Regions from separate parts of the Bradyrhizobium sp. SZCCHNS1022 genome, predicted to be linked through region 3. Evidence: riboswitches for the same ligand, from Rfam matches in the RefSeq annotation. Region 3 holds a riboswitch; each other region holds the start of a gene.
The links. A riboswitch is a leader RNA that binds a small molecule or an ion and turns the genes downstream of it on or off. The one in region 3 is predicted to bind S-adenosylmethionine.
Positions count from the first base shown of each region.

Region 1: linked by a shared signal. The riboswitch ahead of QX071_RS00665 (O-succinylhomoserine sulfhydrylase) and the one ahead of QX071_RS31850 (homoserine O-acetyltransferase) in region 3 are both predicted to bind S-adenosylmethionine.
Region 2: linked by a shared signal. The riboswitch ahead of QX071_RS23585 (GNAT family N-acetyltransferase) and the one ahead of QX071_RS31850 (homoserine O-acetyltransferase) in region 3 are both predicted to bind S-adenosylmethionine.

Region 1 covers NZ_JAUETT010000001.1:143,560-151,045, forward strand. The annotation lists gene QX071_RS00650 (SRPBCC family protein) at 1-233, shown strand, start outside; gene QX071_RS00655 (hypothetical protein) at 230-757, shown strand; gene QX071_RS00660 (2'-deoxycytidine 5'-triphosphate deaminase) at 776-1,882, opposite strand; SAM riboswitch at 1,996-2,075, shown strand; gene QX071_RS00665 (O-succinylhomoserine sulfhydrylase) at 2,149-3,351, shown strand; gene QX071_RS00670 (GDSL-type esterase/lipase family protein) at 3,463-4,542, opposite strand; gene QX071_RS00675 (SGNH/GDSL hydrolase family protein) at 4,617-5,402, opposite strand; gene QX071_RS00680 (OpgC domain-containing protein) at 5,402-6,664, opposite strand; gene apaG (Co2+/Mg2+ efflux protein ApaG) at 6,991-7,383, shown strand.
Region 2 covers NZ_JAUETT010000004.1:144,573-152,058, forward strand. The annotation lists gene QX071_RS23560 (Glu/Leu/Phe/Val dehydrogenase) at 1-244, shown strand, start outside; gene QX071_RS23565 (VOC family protein) at 241-1,089, shown strand; gene rocD (ornithine--oxo-acid transaminase) at 1,134-2,348, opposite strand; gene QX071_RS23575 (hypothetical protein) at 3,439-3,960, shown strand; gene QX071_RS23580 (hypothetical protein) at 4,162-4,701, shown strand; gene QX071_RS23585 (GNAT family N-acetyltransferase) at 4,912-5,382, opposite strand; SAM-I-IV-variant riboswitch at 5,428-5,537, opposite strand; gene QX071_RS23590 (hypothetical protein) at 5,866-6,654, shown strand; gene QX071_RS23595 (uridylate kinase) at 6,729-7,382, opposite strand.
Region 3 covers NZ_JAUETT010000007.1:336,473-343,958, reverse strand. The annotation lists gene QX071_RS31870 (TIGR02594 family protein) at 52-696, opposite strand; gene QX071_RS31865 (alpha/beta hydrolase) at 977-1,843, shown strand; partial or broken gene QX071_RS31860 (acyltransferase family protein) at 2,348-3,388, shown strand; gene metW (methionine biosynthesis protein MetW) at 4,336-5,001, opposite strand; gene QX071_RS31850 (homoserine O-acetyltransferase) at 5,004-6,221, opposite strand; SAM riboswitch at 6,313-6,392, opposite strand; gene QX071_RS31845 (chorismate mutase) at 6,571-7,404, shown strand; gene hisC (histidinol-phosphate transaminase) at 7,450-7,486, shown strand, end outside.

The sequences.
Region 1 (7,486 bases), on a different contig from region 3:
CACGCGAGAGGCTGGTCGACTGCGACGACGCGCGACGACGCCTCGTCTACTCCGTGGCCCACGAGCGCATCACCCAACACAGCGCCTCGGTCCAGATCGTCCTCGATGGCGAAACCCGCTGCCGGATGATCTGGATCACCGACGTGCTGCCGCATGAGATCGCCCCCTATATCGACGGGCAGATGGAGCTCGGTGCGGCAGCCATGCAGAAGGCGCTGGGAGGCAGCTCATGACCACATCGGCATTTCTCGACGCGCTCGGCGCTGACGGTCCGTCTGCCGATCGTGCCGACAAAATGGGCCTTTATGGCCGCTTCATCGGCTCATGGGATCTCGACGTCGTGCATTTCCCCGAGAATGCACCGATGCGGCGGCGCAATGGCGAGTGGCATTTCGGCTGGGTGCTCGAAGGCCGTGCCGTTCAGGATGTCTGGATCGTGCCACAGCGCGGGCAGCGGGACCGCGGCGATGGGCCGGGCCCTTACGGCACGACGCTGCGGATCTACGACACCAGGCTTGACGCCTGGCGCATCCAATGGTCCGAGCCGGTCGGCCAGATCTTTCTGCAGATGATCGGCCGTGCCGAAGGCGACGATATCGTGCAGCTCGGCACCGACGAGAACGGCCGGATGATCCGCTGGAGCTTTCGCGACATCACGGATCATTCGTTTCTCTGGCGTGGCGACAGCTCCACTGACGGGGGAACGAACTGGCGTCTCGTCACCGAGTTCAGGGCCATCCGCCGCAGCCGAACGTGAGCGCGCGCCCGACGTCGCCTACGGCCGGAAATGCTTCGACAGCTTCAGGCCCTGTGCCTGGTAGTTGGAGCCGATGCGCTGGCCATACAGCGCATCGGGCCGCGCCAGCATCCTTTCATAAACCAGGCGCCCGACGATCTGGCCATGCTCGAGGATGAACGGCACCTCGCGCGAACGCACTTCCAGCACCGCGCGGGAGCCCTGCCCGCCAGCACCGGCATAGCCGAAGCCCGGATCGAAGAAACCGGCATAGTGGACACGGAATTCGCCGACCAGCGGATCGAACGGCACCATCTCCGCGGCATAGTCCGGCGGGACCTGGACAGCTTCTTTCGAAGCGAGAATGTAGAATTCGCCGGGATCGAGAATGAGGCTGCCGTCGGGGCGCGCCTTGATCGGCTCCCAGAATTCCTCCACCGCATAACCGCCGCGGCGATCGACATCGACGACGCCCGTGTGGCGCTTGGCACGATAGCCGACAAAACCGCCCGCGTTCTCGCCGGACAGATCGACCGACAGCGCCACGCCGCCGGCCAGATCGGCATCATCGCGATCGACCAGCCGCTCGGCCTGATGCAGCGCATTCAGCTCATCGGCTGACAGCACCGCGTCACGATAGCGGAAGCGGACCTGCGACAGCCGCGAACCTTCGCGCAACAGAACCGGAAATGTCTTCGGACTGATCTCCGCATAAAGCGGTCCGTGATAGCCGGCGCCGATCATGTCGAAGCGGCGGGTGCCGTCGGCGATCACGCGCGTGAACACATCGAGACGGCCGGTAGAACTCTTCGGATTGGCCGCGGCGACGATGTCCTTGGGCAGCGCGAGGCTTTCCAACAGCGGCACGATGTAGACGCAATTGGTCTCGAGCACCGCGCCATCGGCAAGCGAGAATTCGTGCAGCTTCAGTTCGTCGATCCGTTCTGCCACGGTCGCGCCGGGCCCGGGCAGGAAGCTCGCGCGGACGCGGTAAGCGATGTCGCCCAACCTCAAATCGAGGCTGGCCGGCTGGATCTGGCTCTCGACGAAATCATATTCGGGGATGATCAGGCCGGCGTCCGCCATCTGCGCGATCAAGCGATCGGGCAGGATGCCATTGGCATCGGCGGCGAGCGAAAGCGGCAAAACCTGGTCCCTCGTGACTGGCTGGAATATCAGCCCTGCCCCTAAAACATAGGGGTTCTTACGCGTTATCCGATGGCCGGCTTGACGAAAAGGCTGGAGGCGACTAAGAGCACGACTTATCCCGTGGTGATTTGAGCCGGCCGGCTTGCAGCCACGTTAAACAAGTCGCTAAACAGGCCGGGGACCCATGTGATCCCGGCCGTGAGGAGAGCTCTCCCAGGCCGGTTTTTTGTGACCATTTTCCTGATGGTCATGATGGAGGTCATATGTCCAAATCTGCCGCCACCCCCTCGTTGACCCAATACCGCCCCGAGACCCGACTGGTGCATTCCGGCACGCTGCGGTCGGAATTCGGCGAGACTGCCGAGGCGCTGTTCCTCACCCAGGGCTTCGTTTACGCCAGCGCGGAGGAATGCGAGGCCCGGTTCAAGGGCGAGGATCCCGGCTTCATCTATTCGCGCTTCTCCAACCCGACCACGGCAATGTTCGAGCGCCGCATGGCCGAACTCGAGGGCGCCGAGACCGCCCGCTCCGCGGCCACGGGCATGGCGGCGGTGACCACCGCGATCCTGGCGCCGTTGCGCGCCGGCGACCATGTCGTCGCCTCGAAGGCGATGTTCGGCTCCTGCCGTTACGTGGTCGAGGACCTGCTGCCGCGCTACGGCATCGAATCCACCCTGGTCGACGGCCTCGATCTCGACCAGTGGCAGCGCGCGGTCAGGCCGAATACCAAGAGCTTCTTCCTGGAAAGCCCGACCAACCCGACGCTCGACGTGCTCGACATCGGTGCAATCGCCGAGATCGCGCATGCTCATGGCGCGCGGCTGATCGTCGACAACGTATTCGCCACGCCGATCTGGCAGAGCCCGCTGGCGCTCGGCGCCGACGTCGTGGTCTATTCCGCAACCAAGCACATCGACGGCCAGGGCCGCTGTCTCGGCGGCGTCATCCTGTCGTCGGAGGCCTTCATCGCCGAGCACATCCACAATTTCATGCGCCAGACCGGCCCGTCGATATCGCCGTTCAACGCCTGGGTGCTGCTGAAGGGCCTGGAGACGCTCGCGGTGCGCGTCCGCGCCCAGACCGAGACTGCGGCGAAGATCGCCGATGTCCTTGCGAGCCACCCGAAGATCTCGCGGCTGGTCTATCCCGGCCGCGACGATCATCCGCAGGCCGCCACCGTGAAGAAGCAGATGCGCGCCGGCTCCACGCTGGTGGGCTTCGAGGTCAAGGGCGGCAAGGCCGCGGCCTTCCGCGTGCTCAACGCGCTCAAGCTCGCCAAGATCTCCAACAATCTCGGCGATGCCAAGACGCTGGTCACCCATCCCGCCACCACCACCCATCAGCGGCTGACGCCGGAGGCCCGCGCCGAGCTCGGCATCAGCGAAGGCTTCATCCGCTTCTCCACCGGGCTCGAACATGTCGACGACCTGATCGCCGATCTGGATGCGGCGCTGGCGAAAGCGTGATCGCGAAGGGCGAGTAGGGAGTAGTAAGAAACCCCTATTCGCTGCTTGCCCTGTCGATCGAGATCCCGGGCCCGCGCGCGGACGTGCGCCCCGGGATGACGCCTGACGGCGTCACATCGGCCGATAGGTCAGGACGTCCGCCGGCAGGTTAACGCCGAGCTTGACCTGTCCGACCGACTTGATGATGTCGTCGCCGAGCAACTGCGCGAAACAGGCATAGCCCCAATCGTTCATATGCAGGCCGTCGGCGATGACGAAATCGTTGATCGGGATCGATTGCTGCTCGTGCCAATCGCGCATCACCTCGAAACGGGGAAAGATGCCGACGTGATGCAGCTCGGCGACATGGCTGAGCAGCTTGATCATCTTGTTGGCCCGCTCGGGACGTTCGATCACGCGCGGCGAATATTGCAGGTCGACCAGCACGATGTCGGCGCTCGCGGCCTGGATCTTCGCCACACCGTCGTCGACGAGCTTGGCCGTATCGGCGGGATCGAGATCGCGCAGCACCGCGTTGGTGCCGACCTGCCAGATCACGAGATCCGGATGCCGGTCGATAACCGAGTCCTGCAGCCGCTTCATCATCTCAGGGGCATCCTCGCCACCGATGCCGGCATTGATGACGCTGATGTCTGCCATCGGGTATTGCCGGCGCAACTGCGCGGCCAAGCGGTTCGGATAGGTGTATTCCGGCCCGCTCGATCCGTAACCCTGCGTGGACGAGGAGCCGAAGGCGACGATGACGACCGGCAGGCCGGAGGCGAGCTTGTTTGCCACATGGGGCAGCGAGCCAAACGACTTCGGCCCGCCCTTCGGCGGCAGGCAGGGCACGCGGTTCAGGATATCGCTGGCGGATTTGGCAACCTGCTTGACCCTGTCGATGGCCCTTTCGGTGAAGCTCTTCGGCGCGGCCGGATTGGCAGCTGAGGATGACTGAGGGACCAAGCCGGACGTGCCAGGCGAGGTCGCCGGCTGCGGGTTCGGAGCTTGGACGGCCGGCCCCTGATGCATGACCGCAACCTGCGCCGGAGACGGCTTCTGAGCCGCGCCCGTTGCGAGGTGCCCGATGGTCGGCTTCAGCTCCTGCGTCGGCGACACTTGCGCCTCACCAGACGGCGCTGGCGCGGTCTGGGCCGCAGCCTGGTTCACAGTCTGCGCATGGAGCGATGGTGTCGAAATGGCGAGAGCCATCGCCATGAGAGTCGACGAGGTCAACCCTCGAACTACGCGTTGACAACTCATTAACGTCATAAACCCCAGAGATCCTAATTCTGCTGCGCCGGTCCCAGTTGGGCCGCATCGATGATGAATTTCGAGAGCGCCCGGCCGATGCAATCGTGAACCTGTTTGGCAAGCTCGATCCCGTGCGTCGGATTGAACAGGTCGAAATTGCCCTGCTCGTTCCACTGCCGCATGATCGCGAACCGATCGAACAGCGGCACGTCGCGCTCCTGCGCGACGACGCGCATGTTGTCGATGTAAGGCGGCACGGAAATCATGGTTTCGGTGCGCGGACTATATTGCAAATTCATCAAGACCACGTCCGCCCCCGCGTTCTGCAGCTCCGTCACGCCCTTGTTGACCGCCGCGCGAAAGTCATCCGGATCGATGGCTCGCATGGCATCGACCGTCCCCGTCTGCCAGATCACCAGATTAGGCTTTTTTCCTTCCAGCACCTTAACGAAGCTGCCGGCCATCTCCTCGGCCGTCCTCTTCGGCTGCAATTCGACGGCAAGATTAACGGTGACCAAAGGAAGTTTTTCCTTCAGGGCAGCCTGCAGCCGAAAGGGATAGGCGTTGTTGTCCGATGTGCTCACGATCGCCGAGGAGCGGCTGCCGAGCACCAGGATATCGAGCGGCTGGCCGTTCTTCACCGCATCGGCAACCTTCGTCAGCCGGCTTTCGGTGGCGAGCAGATAGGGCGGTACCTCGCAGTTCGGGGCGGCGTTTTCCTCGGCGCGCGCCGCCGTCGCCAGCATCATCGCCAGCGTCAGGAGCACGAGCCTCGCGAGCCCGTCCATTGGTCGCCTTAACCACGAGACGGACTGCATCAGCCCCCTCCCGCCATATCGGCATTCGCAAGCGCAGCCTTTCGCGGTGCGCTCTTGTCCGCAACGTTTTTGTACCATGAAATCAGCGAGGCAACCCCCCACATGATGAGGATCCCGCTGAGACTAATCAGCGCGTGCATGAGCGGGCCCCCGGACACTTCGGCAAGAATGAAGTGCCCTGCGAATGCAAGGAACACGCCGAGGCAGAAGATCTCCAGCGAATGCTGGCCGCACACGATCAGAGGCTTCAACCACCGCGACTTCAGGCCAGGCCAGTCCCTCGGCAAGTAGTGCACGGTGAGTGCGGCGAGCGCCAGGAAATGCGCAAAGCGCAGCACGTCGAGGTCTGTCTTGTCGATCGGATACATCCACTGCTCGAGCCGGCGCGGCAATAGATGGCCGAACTGCGGGATGTACCAAGTGAGCGTCACGAAGAACGCCGCCAATAGATAGGCAGCGCAGATCCAAAGTGTAATGGGCGAATTCAGAATGCGGGTCATGCGTCTGGCGCCGCCGAGCGCGCACCAGGCCCCGAACACGAACAGCAACTGCCAAGCCAACGGGTTGAACGCCCAGAAGCCGTTCGGATAGGCCGACAGATACAGGTCGAATTCCCAGGTCACGGCATAGAGCACGGCCGATAGACCTAGCGTCAGGTCCGGCTTCCAGCGCATCAGCGACAGGATCAGCGGCAGGAACAGCATCAGCACGATATAGAGCGGCAGCACGTCCATGTTGACGGGACGAAAGCGCAAGATCAGCGCCTGCACGATCGTCACATCGGGCTGCTTCAAGAAATCCATGATCCCCATCTCTTCGGTGTAGAGCGGGTTCTCGAAGCTGGTCGCGACGTAGGAGATTTCGGCCAGAAAGATCGTGAACAGGAAGACATGCGCGACGTAGATCTGCCAGACGCGGCGCAGGATGCGTGCAGTCGCGACCACGACGCCGGACTCCTGCATCGCCCGCCCGTAGACGAAAGCGGCGGTATATCCGGAGATGAAGATGAAGATCTCGGTGGCGTCGGAAAAGCCGTAGTTCCGGATCGTGAACCAAGTCAGAAGATTGGGCGGCAGGTGATCGATGAAGATCAACCACAGTGCGAGTCCACGAAACAGATCCAACCTGAGCTCGCGCTCGCCGGCCGGGGGAAAGGTGATCGCGGGCGCCGACGAGGCGGCCGGCATCGCCGGCGCCAGCGCGGGCGCTGCAGCCGCTTCGGGAACCGTAGGTCCGGCAAGGCGATCAGCAATCGACGTCATCAGGCACCGCGTCAACTCGTGCTCCGGCAGCGGGAATGTAGGCTTGCGCAATTTTTGCGCAAGCGATGAAGGGCTTATTGGGCGGCGACGCACCCGGCTGCGGTGCAGTCGCCACGGGATTGTTGCGATCCCGTCACGCAACACCAGGGGGATACCGTCGCCGTCAGCCCTCGCCGCGTGTGGCGCCCTGGTGCCACCGTGGCGGCCCGGGCTCGCCCTAAGGCTGCTACGGTTTCTACACCATAGGTCTCATGATCCGGAACTGTGGTCAACGCGCGTTCGCACGGTGTTTGGTTCCCGCCCAACTTTCCGCTAAACTGATTTGCATGTACCGCGCTGTGACTCGCCAGATCGAAGTGACCGTCGAACCGAACTTCTTGCCGGAAAAGTCGTCGGCCGATGATGGCCGCTATTTCTGGTCCTATACCGTCGTGATCACCAATACCGGCGAGGAGACGGTCCAGCTGCGCGGCCGGCACTGGATCATCACCGATGGCTCCGGGCGGCGGCAGGAGGTTCGTGGCGAGGGCGTGGTCGGCGAGCAGCCCGTGCTCGCGCCCGGCGAGCATTTCGAGTACACCTCCGGCGTACCGCTCACCACGGCTTCGGGCTTCATGGCAGGTCACTACGAGATGGAGAGCGAAAGCGGCGAGCGCTTCGAGATCGAAGTGCCGGCTTTCTCCCTCGACAGTCCCTACGGCAAGCGAGTGTTGAATTAGCTCGCGGTCTTCGCCGAGCCGTCGTCGTCCGGCTTGACCGGGAGATTCAGTATTCGAAAGAGCGCAGTTATCGACCGAGAAGCTCGGCGTCACTGGATGCGTT
Region 2 (7,486 bases), on a different contig from region 3:
CCCAGACATTCTCTGCAACTCCGGCGGCGTCGTGGTCAGCTATTTCGAATGGGTGCAGGATCTGCAGCAATTGTTCTGGGAGGAAGAGGAGGTGATGCGGCGGGAGTATCAGATCCTGGACCGCGCCTTCGAGCACATGCTTGCGCGCGTGCGCGCCGACAACGTCGCGCACCGGACCGCAGCGATGGCGATCGGCGTGGAAAAGGTCCGCGCGGCCAAGAACTCGCGAGGGCTGTTTCCGTGATCACGGGTCTCGACCATCTCGTCGTTCTCATCGAGGACATCCAGGCGGCCACGACCGCGTACGAGACCTTGCTCGGCCGAAAGCCCTCATGGAAAAATGCCGACGATGGCGCCGAACGCGTGCTGTTCACGCTCGACAATATGACGCTCGAACTGATGGCGCCGTCGGGCAACAGCGTCGCCGCCGACCGCATCCGCAACGTCATCAAGATCTGGGGCGAGGGCCTCGCCAGCATCTGCTTTGCCACCAACGACGTCGCGAAAATGCATCGGAGACTGGAGCGGGTCGCGCTGAAGCCGGACCCGATTGTCGAGGTCAGCAACACCGACGCGCTGTCCGGCGCGAGCCTGCATTGGAAGCGCACCCGCGCCGCCACCGAGCTGACCCGCGGGGTCCGCATGTTCTTTATCGAGCTTGCGGCGGAGCGGCCGCGATCGGTCGCCACGGCGGATTCGCCGGTCCTTGGGCTCGATCATGTGGTGATATCGACCGAGGATCCCGAACGCACCGCCGCGCTCTATGGCGCGCGGCTCGGCCTCGACATGGCGCTCGACCGAACCCACCAGGAGTGGGGACAGCTGATGTTCTTCCGCTGCGGCGACCTGATCGTCGAGGTCGTGAAGCGTCCGGTGGCCGGCGGAGACGCGGCGCATGACAAATTGTGGGGCTTGAGCTGGCGCGTGGCCGATATCGATGCCGCGCGCGAGCGTCTGCTGGCGGCTGGCGTCCAGGTCTCGGAGCCGCGGGCGGGGCGCAAGCCGGGCACGCGCGTCATGAGCCTCTACAGCGGCACCTGCGGCATTCATACGCTGGTCCTGGAATGGACCGCCAAGACAGAGGTCTGACCGGGGCTTTCCGCAGCAGCAAGGGCCGAAGACGAAGACCGCCGTCACGCGACCTCCTGCATCAACGTCGCGCCGATCTGCTCCAGCGCCCACTCGACCTGATCCCTTGTGATGACGAGCGGCGGGGCGAAGCGGATGGTGTGCTCGTGGGTGTCCTTGGCAAGGATGCCGCGCGCCTGCAGCGCCTCGCAAATGCGGCGAGCAGGGCCGGCCTCCTTGTGCAGCTCGACCGCCAGCATCAATCCGCGTCCGCGCACCGCGCGGATGGTGTTGGCGCGGATGCTCCTCAACCCTTCGAGAAAGTGCGCGCCCTGCAAGGCGGCATTCTCGATCATGCCTTCCTCGACCAGCACCCGCAGCGCTGCGCGGGCCACCGCGCAGGCCAGCGGATTGCCGCCGAAGGTCGAGCCGTGCTGGCCGGGCTTCAAGGTGCCGAGCACGGCGTGGTTGGAGAGCACCGCCGACACGGGATAGAAGCCGCCGGACAGGGCCTTGCCGAGCAGGGTGACGTCGGCCTCGATGCCGTCATGCTGTTCCGCCAGCAGCCGGCCGGTGCGGCCGAGCCCGGTCTGGATCTCGTCGAGGATCAGCATCACATTGTTGACGGTGCAGAGTTGTCGCACCTCGGCGAAATAGCCCGATGGCGGAATGATCACGCCGGCCTCGCCCTGGATCGGCTCGGCCAGGAAGGCCACGGTGTGTGGCCCGATCGCAGCTTCCAGCGCCCGGGCGTCGCCGAACGGGATGATCCTGAAGCCGGGCGCGAACGGCCCGAAATGATCGCGCGCCACAGGATCGGTGGAAAAGCCGATGATGCCCAGCGTGCGGCCGTGGAAATTGTCGGCACAGACGATGATCTCGGCCAACCCATCCGGCACGCCCTTGACCTCGTAGCCCCATTTGCGCACCGCCTTGATCGCGCTCTCCACCGCCTCGGCGCCGCTGTTCATCGGCAGCACCTTGTGAGCGCCGGTCAGCGCTACGATCTCCTCATAGAACGGCGCGAGCTGGTCGTTGTGAAAGGCGCGCGACGTCAAGGTCAGCCGTCCCGCCTGTTCGATCATGGCGGCCAGGATCTTCGGATGGCAGTGCCCCTGGTTGACGGCCGAATAGGCCGACAGGCAATCGAGATAGCGGTTGCCGTCGGTGTCCCATACGAACACCCCTTCGCCGCGCGAGAGCACGACGCCGAGCGGCTTGTAGTTCTGCGCGCCGAGCCGCGCCTCCGTCGCGATGAATGGATTGACCGGTGCAGACATGTTCGTCACCGCTGCTGTTGTCGGCTGCAGGCCGGGGGCGGGGAACGTCACGCCGCGCAGAGCCTGATGTCGTGAGCTTGCGGACATCGCTGCCGCAAAACCGAGCCTCGTCGTCGAGCACTATAGGCCTGCGATGGTGTTCGGTCGATGATCGCGATGTTGCCGGGGGCAATTCTGTCCGGTGCCCAGAGTTATCAAGCTGCCGCCGAGAATGCGGTGCGCTCCCTCTCCCGCTTGCGGGGGAGGGCTGGGGTGGGGGCGCCTGATCGGCAGTCTTTGTGATGTTACCCCGACCTCGAGAGCGAGCATCAGTGGACAGGTCCGGCCATGGCGGACAAGTCGTCGCTCGCGCTCCTCGCAATGACGGTGGTGAGTCATGAGTTCACCTTCTCGCGGCGCTGTCGCGTCCGAGCTATGCTGCAAAACCTGCCCTCTTCAAGCAGAGGGCACGGGGAATGCCGGGCGCTGGCCGCACCCATGGCCCGCCTGCAGCAAAAAATGCAGGCGGCAGGTACCACAGGTTCAGCCGAGACATCCCGGCATTCCCCGCGCAATGGTTTTAACGGCTGCTTCGCGTTCTCCCCGGTGCGCCGGGCTTTTTGGCCACCGTTTGCGCATGATGCTTACGCATCAGCGCGGCATCAGCGTCGGGATGCCAGGACCACGCGACTTGACCGTGCGCATCAACGTCGTTCGTCGGCGCGGATCAACCACGCTGCAACATCGACACGCCCACCGCATCCCGCCGCAACGTCCGTGACGATCGCGAAACGCCCCTCGTATCGAGACGGGACGGCGACAGTCAATCACGATTTCTGATAAAACGAAAGAGGAATATTTCTCCGAAGCGGGCTGGATAGCGGGATGCGCTTGAAGCGGCTCGCGAAATGAGTTTTTCGGCGCGGGCTGTACGGACAGCGCAAGCAGGCCGGAGACCAGCAGGCGGCGCAGATGGACTGTATTGCGCCGTCCACCGAGTTGTCCGACAACGCACCTCTCATCAGAGTCCGGGAATGCCCGTTAAGGGCGATTATCGGACTCCAAGGGCGGGATCGGTTCAAGTATGCTCCGCGCCACCGACGGAGTCGTAATGTCCAGATTAGTTGACTATGCCACCGCGATCGTGAGCTATTGGCAGTTTTGGATCGCGGTGGCATTTTGGATCGAGCGAGCGTTAGAGCGTTACCTGCCGACCTCAACGACAAAGAAGTTCAATGAGTTATTGCCGGCAGCTCGCCGCCGCCCGCTGTTTCTATGGATTGCTGCCTTCGCATTTTGCTACGCAAATTTTAGGGCGTGGGATATCGAGCGATCTGCCAAGGAAACTGCAATAGCTGGCAGCCGGCCTGCAAGATTGAACCCGTCTAAACTATACCAAGACGGGTTCGAGATCGCCGACGTTGACGAGCCTAAAATCGACGCCGGAAATCAGACACTGACCTTCCCAAGGCTATCCACGATCAGGCTCGATCCCAACAGAGAGATCGAATACTCGAACTGGAAGATTCTGTGCACGCTCGACGAGAAAAAGTGGACCGGTACATCGGGGACGCCACAAGGCCCGGTGAGACAATACGCCGGCATAATCTGCAAAATTCAGGGGCACCGGTAGTCAAAGAAAATCCTCACCGACATGCCCATCGAAATCGTGCTCGCGCCGATCGTAGATCTGGCTTGAAATCGGGGATCTTCATCCGCTCTCCTTTACCAAGCGCAATCCGAGGTCCCGCGTGTCGACGAGGTCGATGGACTTCATTTTCGTCACCTATATATTGGCATCGAAACTGAAGCGAGCCAGCAACGGGGTGCCACGATGGAGTTTCCGCAACTGCTCGCGGCGCTGGGCGTTGGAGCATTCCTTGGCGCCATTGTGACCCAGCTGATGATCAGCATCCGTGAGCGCCGCGCTCAAAGGGTTGCATTCCTGAAGCTGCAGCTCGAGCAATTCTACGGACCGCTGCTGGCTTCGCACAAAGAGATCCATGCCCGAAGCGAGCTGAGAGTCAGCCTCCAACGAGCGCTCGGCGCCCCGCCTACCTATCTCGACGCCCGCGCGCTCGCCGAAATTCACGACATAAGCGTCGATGACGAAAATCAAACGATGCGGCACGTGCTGATGCCGCGCTATCAGCAAATGGCTGATCTGTTCCGCGACAAGATGTGGCTGGCCGAACCGGAAACACGAGAGTTTTATAGCTCATTCATCGAGTTCGTAGACATCTGGGAGAAGGTGTTGAGCCGAAAGCTGCCCGCTTGGGCGGCGGTGAATGCCGGCCACGGCGAGGCTAAAATGGCGCCCTTCTACGAGCATCTAGAAAACGTGCACGACCGGCTGCGTCGGGAAATCGGCTAGCCTGCGGACCGTCGGCCTGGCGTCCGTTAAGGGCTGAAAGCGGAAGTTTGCGGAGCGCTAGCGGCGCCGCGAGGCTCTGGAGCCCGGCAGGATTTCAGCTCGGGCGGGATCATGATCCGCCGTTTTGAAACGTCAAGATGGCGGGTTACGCCTCCGGCTCCAACCCGACCTACGCCTCGTTATTCCTTGTCGGCGCATCGCCCTCGACAATCATTTCGTCAGCCATTTCTCGAAGTACAAATTGATCGGGTTGGAAACGTATGGGCCATACGCCGGGCACGGAACGAAACCCTTCGCCCGATAGAGCCTCTGCGCATCGGGAAGAAATTCCGTGGTTTCCAGCCGCAGAACCGACAGCTTGGCGGTCAAGGCCGCTTCCACAACGCGCGTCAGGAGGCTGCTGCCTATTCCAGTTGTCCGAACCTCGGGGACGACATACATGCGCTTCACCTCCCCGGTACCATCCGCGAACATCTGCAGCCCTGCACAGCCGACGGCTTGTCCGGCAATCCGCGCGATAAACATTTGCGTGTCGCCGTGCGCCAGCCGATCGATTGGAGAGCCGTGATTCCTGTCCACCCCGCAGACCTTGTTCAAGAAATCGTCCAGCGCGGTGACGAGGTTGATCAGGTCCGGGGACCTTGCATCGGCCAGCTCAATTTCGACTCTATCGACAGTCATTCTCGTCCCCTTCTTCGAAGAGAGGAGCGCATGACGCCGTGGTGGCTTGTCCCGTTTAGTTGCCGGACCGGCCACATCTTCTTCCGAAGGAAGAAAGCCACCTTGCTCGGGGAGCAGGTTGGCGCTGGGCGTCGGCCCAACTCTTGATGTTGGAGTTGACGATAGCGGGCACTATCGAGCTTGGCAAGCGCGCCCCCAGTTTGAGGAATAACGCGTGGCCGCTCCTGGCCCGAAACGTAAGTCCCGGAACGGAGGGGTTATTTCCGTAGCTGGGGGTACACCGGCTGCGCCATCCGTCTGCCGGCCACGGCGGCCTTTGGCTTGAAGCGAAAGTGTGTCGCGCATGAGTGCTCGACAAGAAATAGCAGTGCATCATATTCTTGCTAAGATGCCAGTCAGGAATCCTTGGTTATTTGGTGAATCGTGAAACTACTCCGGAGGCACGCCAAAACGTCTGTTGTCGCCGCCTGGGTCCTGCTTGTGGTGGCGATCCCGGTCTGCTTTGTTGTCGGCGCGGCGGCGGGCTTCGACAAGTTCTACTTCCCTGCGCATCCGCATGCGACGCTGGATGCGTATGATCTCAACGCATCCAAACTAATCATGGCCGCTGCCGGCCTTGCCGCGGTGCTGTCCTCGGTCGCGTTCGCCTTGGGGTTTCGCGCCACCGCGTCCTTGCTGGTCATTCTGATCTGGACCGCGACCATTGCCGGCAACCAGATTGCCCGTGCCCGCGTCGAACCGGGACCTGATTATTACGAGCGGCATATCGGCCCGGAGGTGTTCCTGGTACCCTGGAAATATGCGGATGCCGGCCCCGGCCGTCCTCCTCGCGACCCTCCCGGCGAGATCGGCTTCACCGTCGATCTCTGCCTGTCCAATCTCGGCGGGCACACCGACATCGATTGTAGCTGGATTCAACAGGTCCGGATTCTTCCAGGTGATAAGGACGTTGCCGATCCGACCCTGGGTTCATGGCGCAAATACCGGTCGGAGATGACTCCCGGTCCCGATCACGACGGGTATCGATCGTTTGATCTGAGCTATCAGCTGCAGCCCGGCGCGCCTACGCGGATCCAGCATTATTTCGTGCGCCTGAATGCGATGGGAGAGCCGACACGGCTCGTGGCATGCCGACTGGACAACGGAAGGTTCTGCACCCACCGCACGCTGGTCGGCGATTATTGGTTTGGCTACGAAGCAGATTTAGCTCAGGGCGACGAGACGTCGGACGCCAAGCTCGCTGCCTTAGTCGAATCCTGGCGACGCAAGTGAGTCGTTCATGGTGGTCAGACAGACGTCAGCTTCTGGCACACTACGGCCCAGCGCGCGGCCGATCGTACTTGAGGTCAGACGGGGCGGTTGATGCGCACCGCCGCAGTCTCGAATTCTCTATTGTCCAGCACAATGTTGGCATTTTGGATGGGTTGACTTAGCCGCTCATAAATCTCGAATGCCGGCGCGTACCGATCCCGGTACAGAGCCTCCGCCGCTTCACGGCCACCGAGTTGGTTGGCGTCGCGCAACGTCCCCCTTTCGCCAGCTGTTTTTACATCGACGTCAACAAATATGACGACTTCCCAAGCATCTCGCAGCTCTGATCGCTGCAAGAATGTCCCATCGACGATCAAGATGTCGCGTTGATTCGCCCTGTGGGTGGGCGCAACGATAGGCTCGTCCTTATCGAGGTCGAAGGAAGCGGTGCTATAGATTAGGCTTCCTCCGGGACCCAGCGGCTCGAGGAGTAACCGCCGGACGGCATCGAGGTCCCGGGCGTCAAAATAATAACCTTCGGCCGAATGGCGACCACGCGCGTAACGTTCGCGCTTCGGTCGATGAAAGCCATCGATAGAGGTGCGAATGGTCGCTCGGCCGATACGGTCGAGTTCATGAGCCATTTCATTGGCGACAGTTGTCTTACCCGATGCAGTTCGGCCGTCGATGGCTACCCGTACCGGATGTGGCCTGTCGACCGCAGCGGCAAACTCCGCGATGGTGATCAAGGCTGCGCGTCTCATGTGTCCCCCCCCCTCCAAGATTGCGGGAAGAATTCAGAATGTCTTTTGGGACCACAATTCACAAATAGTGTCCGGCTCTGCGACCGGGG
Region 3 (7,486 bases):
CGCCGCTATGCGGCGCCCCGGAATGACACGAGCGAGAGCCCGAAGCACTTATCAGTTCGGCATCACATAGGCATAGACCCGGCCGCGCGACACCGGCGCCTCGCGCACCCGGTTCCGGTTGTTGCCGGAGATCAGGATCGGATTACCCTGCGCGTCGATGCCGGAGACCACGCCGACATGACCGCCGCCGTGGCGGCTCATCACCGCGATGGCGCCGACCTGCGGCCCTGACACGCGCTGGCCGTAGCTGGCGAAGGAGCGGGCGAGGTCCGACCCGGTACCATGATGTCCGGTGCGCTCCAGCACCATGTTCATGAAGCGCGCGCACCACAGGCTCGCACGGCTGGTCGGGTTGCCGCCGAGATAGCGGCGCGCCTCGGCGACCACACTGCTGTCACCGAAGCCACCCGACGACCCCATGCCGCCGGATGCAGTGCCAGACATCATTTGGTTCGCCTGCACATCATCCACACCGCGCACCTCCAGCCGAGCCACGCGGCGCGACAGGCGAGCATACGATCTGCCGTGACGGATATGATGCTTGGCGTAGTGATGACCGCCATGACTGCGGTGGGCATGATGCCCGGAGCCATGATGGGAACGGGCCGAAGCCGGCGTCGCGGAAGCGGCAAAGGCCGCGGAACACACCGCCAGCGCAACAACGTGAAGCGACCGGCGAACGATAGACACAACCATACTCAATCCTTCTCTTAGTCCCCCTGGCAGTCTGACTTGACACCCCCTGTTCCCTGACTGGCCCCCGTGTGCACAGTCAGCAGCAGCGGCTCGTTAAACGGCCGGATGTGACGAAAACATGACGACATGCTGCACTGCAATGGCAACCAGAGGGAAATTCCGGGCGAGCCCGTTTGTGAATACCGGGGAACCCATCCGCATTGCTGCCCTCAGATTGCTGCCCTCAGCATGAACTGCGATGGTCGATGCGCTGAAAGCTGAAACAAGAAGGAGCTCGGCAATGCCCCACGCGGCGACCAAGGATGGCGTACGTCTCTATTTCGAAGAGGCCGGGAGCGGTACGCCAATCCTGTTCCTGCATGAATTCGCGGCCGACTACACCAATTGGGAGCCGCAAATGCGCTACTTCTCGCGCGCGCATCGCTGCATCGTCTTTTCCGCGCGCGGCTATACGCCGTCGGACATCCCACCCTCGCCCGCCGCTTACACCTATGAACATTTTTATACCGATGCCTTAGCCGTGTTCGATCATCTCGGCATCGCGCAAGCGCATTTCGTCGGGCTGTCGATGGGTGCCTATTCCTCCCTGCAGGTCGCGCTGCATGCGCCGCAGCGACTGCATTCGATGACGCTCGCCGGTGTCGGCTCCGGCTCGAGCCTCGAACAGTTGGAGAGCTTTCGCGCGCAATGCCGGGCCACAGCCGAGCAGTTCGACACGCTCGGCTCAGTGGAGGTCGCCAAGATCACGCGCGAGGCGCCGGGCCGGATTCCCTTCCTGGTGAAGGACCCGCGCGGCCACGCCGACTTCTATGCGGCGCTGGCGCGGCATGATGCCAAGGGCTCCGCCAACACGATGCGCAGCTTCCAGGGCGGGCGTCCTTCGATCTACACGATGGCGGAGGCGATCAGACAAGTGGCCACACCGGGGCTGATCATCTGCGGCGACGAGGACGACGCCTGCATCGAACCAAGCCTGTTCCTGAAGAAGCACCTGGGAGCGTCGGGACTGACATTCTTCCCGAAGTCGGGGCACGTCCTGAATCTGGAGGAGCCCGCGTTGTTCAACGCGACGGTGGAGCGCTTCATCACCATCGTCGAGGCCGGCCGCTGGAATCAGCGCGATCCAAGGTCGATTGCGGGTTGGTAAGACGCCGGGCACTCGTTCCGGCGTACGCATCTGACCGCCTGCGGGGGGCGGCGGCGCGGTTCGCCGGGACGACTTAGTGAGCCAAACATCGTCACATCGGGGACTGCGGGTCCGGCGCAGTCGTGAGGCTCAACCGCAGCTCAGCCAGGGAGGGCGCCCCCTCAATTGAGAGCTTCGACCGGGCATGATTAGGCGCCAGGGCGGCCCACCCGATACCCTGCCGTCAGGAACTTGCGAGCTGACATAGCGCATTGTGTAACACAGGAGGGATACACGAGTCTGATCGAAGTAGCCGCTACCAACAGCTGAAATGGGCTTACGACGATGGAACGCCGCGAGAGCTGGCGCTTTCGCGGACGCTTTTCAGATTGAATTAATCTGGGCCTGCTACCGCTAGGCCCAGACTCCGAAGGGCTGGGTATCGGGCGACCAGGCGAACGCGTTGCAGCGATCGCCAAAGCGGCTAGGCAGAACACGGCATCTCGGAAGGAATGGGGATGCGGAATGGTCGACGTGGCAGCCGGCGACTTGCCTCGAAGCACGCCACGGCCACCTTCGCCAGCGCGGCTCTTTCGAGGACCATCGGTGCAGGAGGTTCTCGATCTCAACGGCGGCGCATTTCCGGGGTTCGATACGCTTCGGCTTTGCCTGTCGCTTCTGGTCGTGCTCGTGCATTCGTTTATGCTGTCCTACGGCATGGCCGGCTCTCGCGTGCTGCTGAACGCGCCCTACATCGCCGTCATGCTTTCGCTGCTGCCGCTCTTCTTTGCCTTGAGCGGATTTCTCGTTGCCGGCAGCGCATTCCGATTGCGCGACACGGGCACCTTCCTGCTCTTCCGAAGCCTGCGAATAGTGCCTGCATTGGCTGTCGAAGTTACGATTTCAGCCTTGATCCTCGGCCCTCTGCTGACGACCCGACCGCTGCGAGACTACTTCACGAATGCGGATTTCTTCTCCTATTTCGGCAACATCATCGGTCGCGTTCGATTTACATTGCCCGGCGTGTTCGAAGGGCTCCCGCTTGATCGCGTCGTCAACGGGAATGTATGGACGCTCAAACCGGAGTTCTTCTGCTACGCCCTCATGGCGCTCTTGATGGTGAGCCGGGCGGCCTACAGCCGGAAACTGACAACGCTGCTCTGGCTGGTCGTAACCGTCGCGATGATCGTGGTGAATCAGGCTACCGACGCGTTCGTGCCCGATGGCTATCTTGGACCAACGCTGCTGGTCTATTCCTTTGCCACCGGCGTCGTCGCCTTTCATTGGCGAGAGCACATCAAGCTGAACGCGTCACTCGCGCTGCTCTCGGCCGCAGCTGCCTATTTGCTGCTGTTGGGGCCGAAGAACGCGTTCTTCTCCATTCCTGCTCTCACCTACCTGATGATTTGGATCGGTGCCCAGCGGCTGCCATCGACGGGCGGAGATTATTCCTACGGCATCTATCTGTTTTCGTATCCGATCCAGCAAACGCTCGTTGCGACGTTCCTGCCGCTGCGCGAATGGTGGCTGCTCTTTCCCATATCTGCCCTGATTGCGATTCTGATCGCGGCGCTATCCTGGCATCTGATCGAGCTCCCTGCGCTCCGGTTGAAAAAGCCGGTCTTGGCGTTGTCCTCTCGCATGACGACCAAACTGATGGCCGCCATTGCCCGATGGCGGGCGGCGTTGCCCGTCCGCCGCATGAGTGGTTCGTGACTGACCTTTTTCGCGCGCCGACGGCCGTAACTGCTCGCTCTCGCCCATCCCGCACAGCCCCGGACGCGTGGCGAGACATTGCTGCCCGGCGGGCATTTTGCGCATGGTCGTCATGCCGCCATTGCCCGTCGTGCCAGGATGTCGCAGGCATCAAGGCTTGTGTCGTCGGGCAAATTAGGAGCACCTTTCCGCGCATCCCGCCTCCACAAGAGGGACGTATCGCGATCGTCACGGACGTCGGAAGCGGGATGCGATGGACGCGGCGTGTCGCAGTGTGTCTCTCACACGGACGAACGACATCGGCGCGGACGTGAAGTCGTGTGGTCCTGGCCTCCCGGTGCTGAGGCCCATGCAACGCGCAAGCGTTGCGCGACGCGATGATGCTTCGCATCACGCGGACGGGGGCAAGAATGCCGGTCCCCGAGGAGAGCGCGTATAAGCGTTAACACCGTCGCGCAGGGAAGGCCGGATGTGCGGCTCGTACCTGTGGTGACTGCCGCCTGCTTTTTTTGATGCAGGCGGGCCATGGGTGTGAGCTAACACCCGGCCTTTCCTGCGCCCTCTTGCTTTTCGAGGGCGAATGCTTCGCAAAGCTCGGGCGTAACGCGCTGCGAGAATGCGAGCGCACGCCTCGCGCTGTTTGAGATGTGAAGAGCCAGATCGTGCCAACAGGCCGGTCATTCCGGGGCGCGCATGCAATGCGCGAACCCGGAATCTCGAAATGGGTGTGCGCGCCAGACAACTTCGAGATTCCGGGTTCGGGGCCTACGGCCTCGCCCCGGAATGGCAGCCGGAGGCTACCTTCCCTTCCCCGCCCGGCTCAGCAGGAAGATCCCCTGCTCGCCGAACATGTTCCAGAACCACCAGGGCATATTGACCCGCAGCGGCTGGCCGTCGGAATCGAGCGCCACCGCGCGCTCCATCTTGACGTTGATCTCGTCGCAGAGCTGCACGAAGTCCTTGATGGTGCAGAAATGGATGTTCGGCGTGTCGTACCAGGTGAACGGCAGATTCTCGGTACGCGGCATGTGACCGCCGATCAGAAGCTGCAGGCGCAGCCGCCAGAAGCCGAAATTCGGAAAGGCCACGATCGCGCGGCGGCCGATGCGCAGGAGATTTTCGAGCACCGTCCTCGGCTGCCGCGTCGCCTGCAGGGTCTGCGACAGGATCACGTAGTCGAACGCGTCGTCGGGATAATCGACGAGGTCGGTGTCGGCGTCGCCCTGCACCACCGCAAGCCCCTTCGCCACGCAGTGGTTGACGCCTTCGCGCGACAGCTCGATGCCGCGACCGTCGATGCCGCGGCTCTCAAGCAACTGCAGGAGATCGCCGTCGCCACAACCGATGTCGAGCACCTTGGAGCCGCGCTCGACCATCTTGGCAATCAGCAGATGGTCGGGGCGATAGGCGAGCCCTTCGCGCTCCGTAACGCCGTTCAGCGGCAGCACCTCTTGCAGCGCCATGGTCAGACTCCGGGTGTGGTCAGCCCGCGTGCCTTGCCGGCGGACTCGAGGAAGGCACGGGCGATGTCGAAGAACTCGGGGACATCGAGCAGGAAGGCATCATGACCTTTGTCGGTTTCGATCTCCGCGAAAGAGACCCGTGCGCTCGACGCGTTGAGCGCATGCACCAGCGCCCGCGACTCCGGCGTCGGAAACAGCCAGTCGCTGGTGAAGGACACGACGCAGAAACGGGTCTGAATGCCGCGGAAAGCTTCGGCCAGCACGCCATCATGATCGGCGGCGATATCGAAGTAGTCCATCGCGCGGGTCAGATAGAGATAGGCGTTGGCATCGAAGCGCTCCACGAAGGACGAGCCCTGGTAGCGCAGATAGCTCTCGACCTGGAAATCGGCATCGAAGGAAAAGGTCGGCAGGTCGCGGTCCTGCATGCGGCGACCGAACTTGCGATGCAGCGCCGCGTCCGACAAATAAGTGATGTGCGCGGCCATCCGCGCCACCGCGAGCCCGCGATGCGGATGAACGCCCTTGTCGGCATAGCGGCCGTGATCCCAATCCGGATCGGCCATCACCGCCTGCCGGCCGAGCTCATGGAAGGCGATATTCTGCGCCGAGTGACGCGTAGCGCAGGCGATCGCGAGCGCCGCGAACACGCGGGTCGGATAGGCCACAGTCCATTGCAGCACCTGCATGCCGCCCATGGAGCCGCCGACCACCGCAAACAGCGTCTCGATGCCGAGATGGTCGATCAGCATCGCCTGGGCGCGCACCATGTCCGGAATGGTGATGATCGGGAAATCCAGGCCCCAGGCCTTGCCCGTCGCCGGATTGAGCGAGGCGGGGCCGGTCGAACCCATGCAGCCGCCGATCACGTTCGAGCAGATGATGAAGTAACGGTTGGTATCGAGTGGACGGCCCGGGCCGACCAGCGTCTCCCACCAGCCCGGCTTGCCGGTCATCGGATGGCGATTGGCGACATGCTGATCGCCGGTCAGGGCGTGGCAGACCAGGATGGCGTTCGATCTGTCGGCATTGAGCTCGCCATAGGTCTGGTAGGCGATCTGGAACGGCGCGAGATCGACCCCGCAGTCGAGCCGGAGCGGCTGATCGGCGCCGAACTTTGCAACCGGCGAGTTCGGATGATCGACCTCGTGCGAGCGCTCCTCCGGCGGGATCACGCGTCGTGACTTCGGCGAGTTCGATTTGGGCGTCAGGCCTGTCATGTCTCTAGACCCCGGCGGTCGCCGGAGCTCCCGAACCACGTGACATATCAGGCCATAAAAAAACCCGGCCCGAAATTAGGTTCGGCCGGGATCAGAACTGTCCCCGGCCTGTTTAGCGAATTGTTTAACGTGGCTGCAAGCCGGCCGGCTCAAATGACCACGGAATGACCAACAACGTAGTCCGGCGGGCGGCCGACGTCAAGGCAAGCCGGAATCGACGGCACGCCGCCATGTTGCAACTGTAGCGCTTCCGGGCGCTCGATCGGGTAAACTTGATGTTGCACGCGCCTGATCTGTAGGACAGAACGACGCTCGCCTGCACCGCAGGACCAGCCAAGAGATGCCGCAAATGCCCGAGACGCCTCCCGCCCCGCCCTCGCTTGCCGATCTGCGCAAGGAGATCGACGCGATCGACGAGCAGATGCATCGGTTGTTGATGCAGCGCGGCGACATCATCGACCGCCTGATCCAGGTGAAGAAGACGCAGGAGGTCGGCTCGGCCTTCCGGCCGGCGCGCGAGGCCGACATGATGAAGCGCCTGGTGCAGCGCCATCGCGGCATCCTGCCGCTCGATACGGTCGAGAGCATCTGGCGCATCATCGTCTCCAGCTTCACCTACGTGCAGGCGCCGTTCTGCGCGCACGCCGACGTCTCGGTCGGCGAGGCTGCGATGCGGGATTCCGCGCGGTTCCATTTCGGCTTCATCGTGCCCTATGTGGCGCATTTCAGCGCCCAGGCCGCCGTCGAGGCGGCAGCGAAATCGAAGGGCGATCTGGCGCTGGTCTCGGCGACGTCAGGGCATACGCCGTGGTGGATCACGCTCGAGCCGGCCGGCGCGCCGAAGATCATCGCCCGGCTGCCTTTCCTGGAGCGCGCCGACCATCCGGCGGCGCTGCCGGTGTTTGCGATCTCCCGCGTGGCCGACGATGCCCTGCTGTTGGAGGTCGAGACCTGGAGCATCCGCGTGTCGGGCTGGAATGCGCAGGTGGCGCGAGCGCTGTCGCCGCTGGCGGACATCGTAGCGGTGCCGGATACCGCCTTCGACAGCGCGGCCCTGTTGGTCTCCATCGAGACCCCCTCGAACCTCGAAAAAATCAGGGCAGCCCTGATCGCGGCGGGCGCCTCGGTACGCTCGACGGCCCTCGTCGGCGGCCATGCAAAGCGCTATACGGTGCCGAGCTAGGGTTGATGGCTCTGGCCTGATCCTGCGGTTTCCCGGAGTTGAATGATGTCCCGCCCCGTGCCGAATCCCGGCATCCTCGATA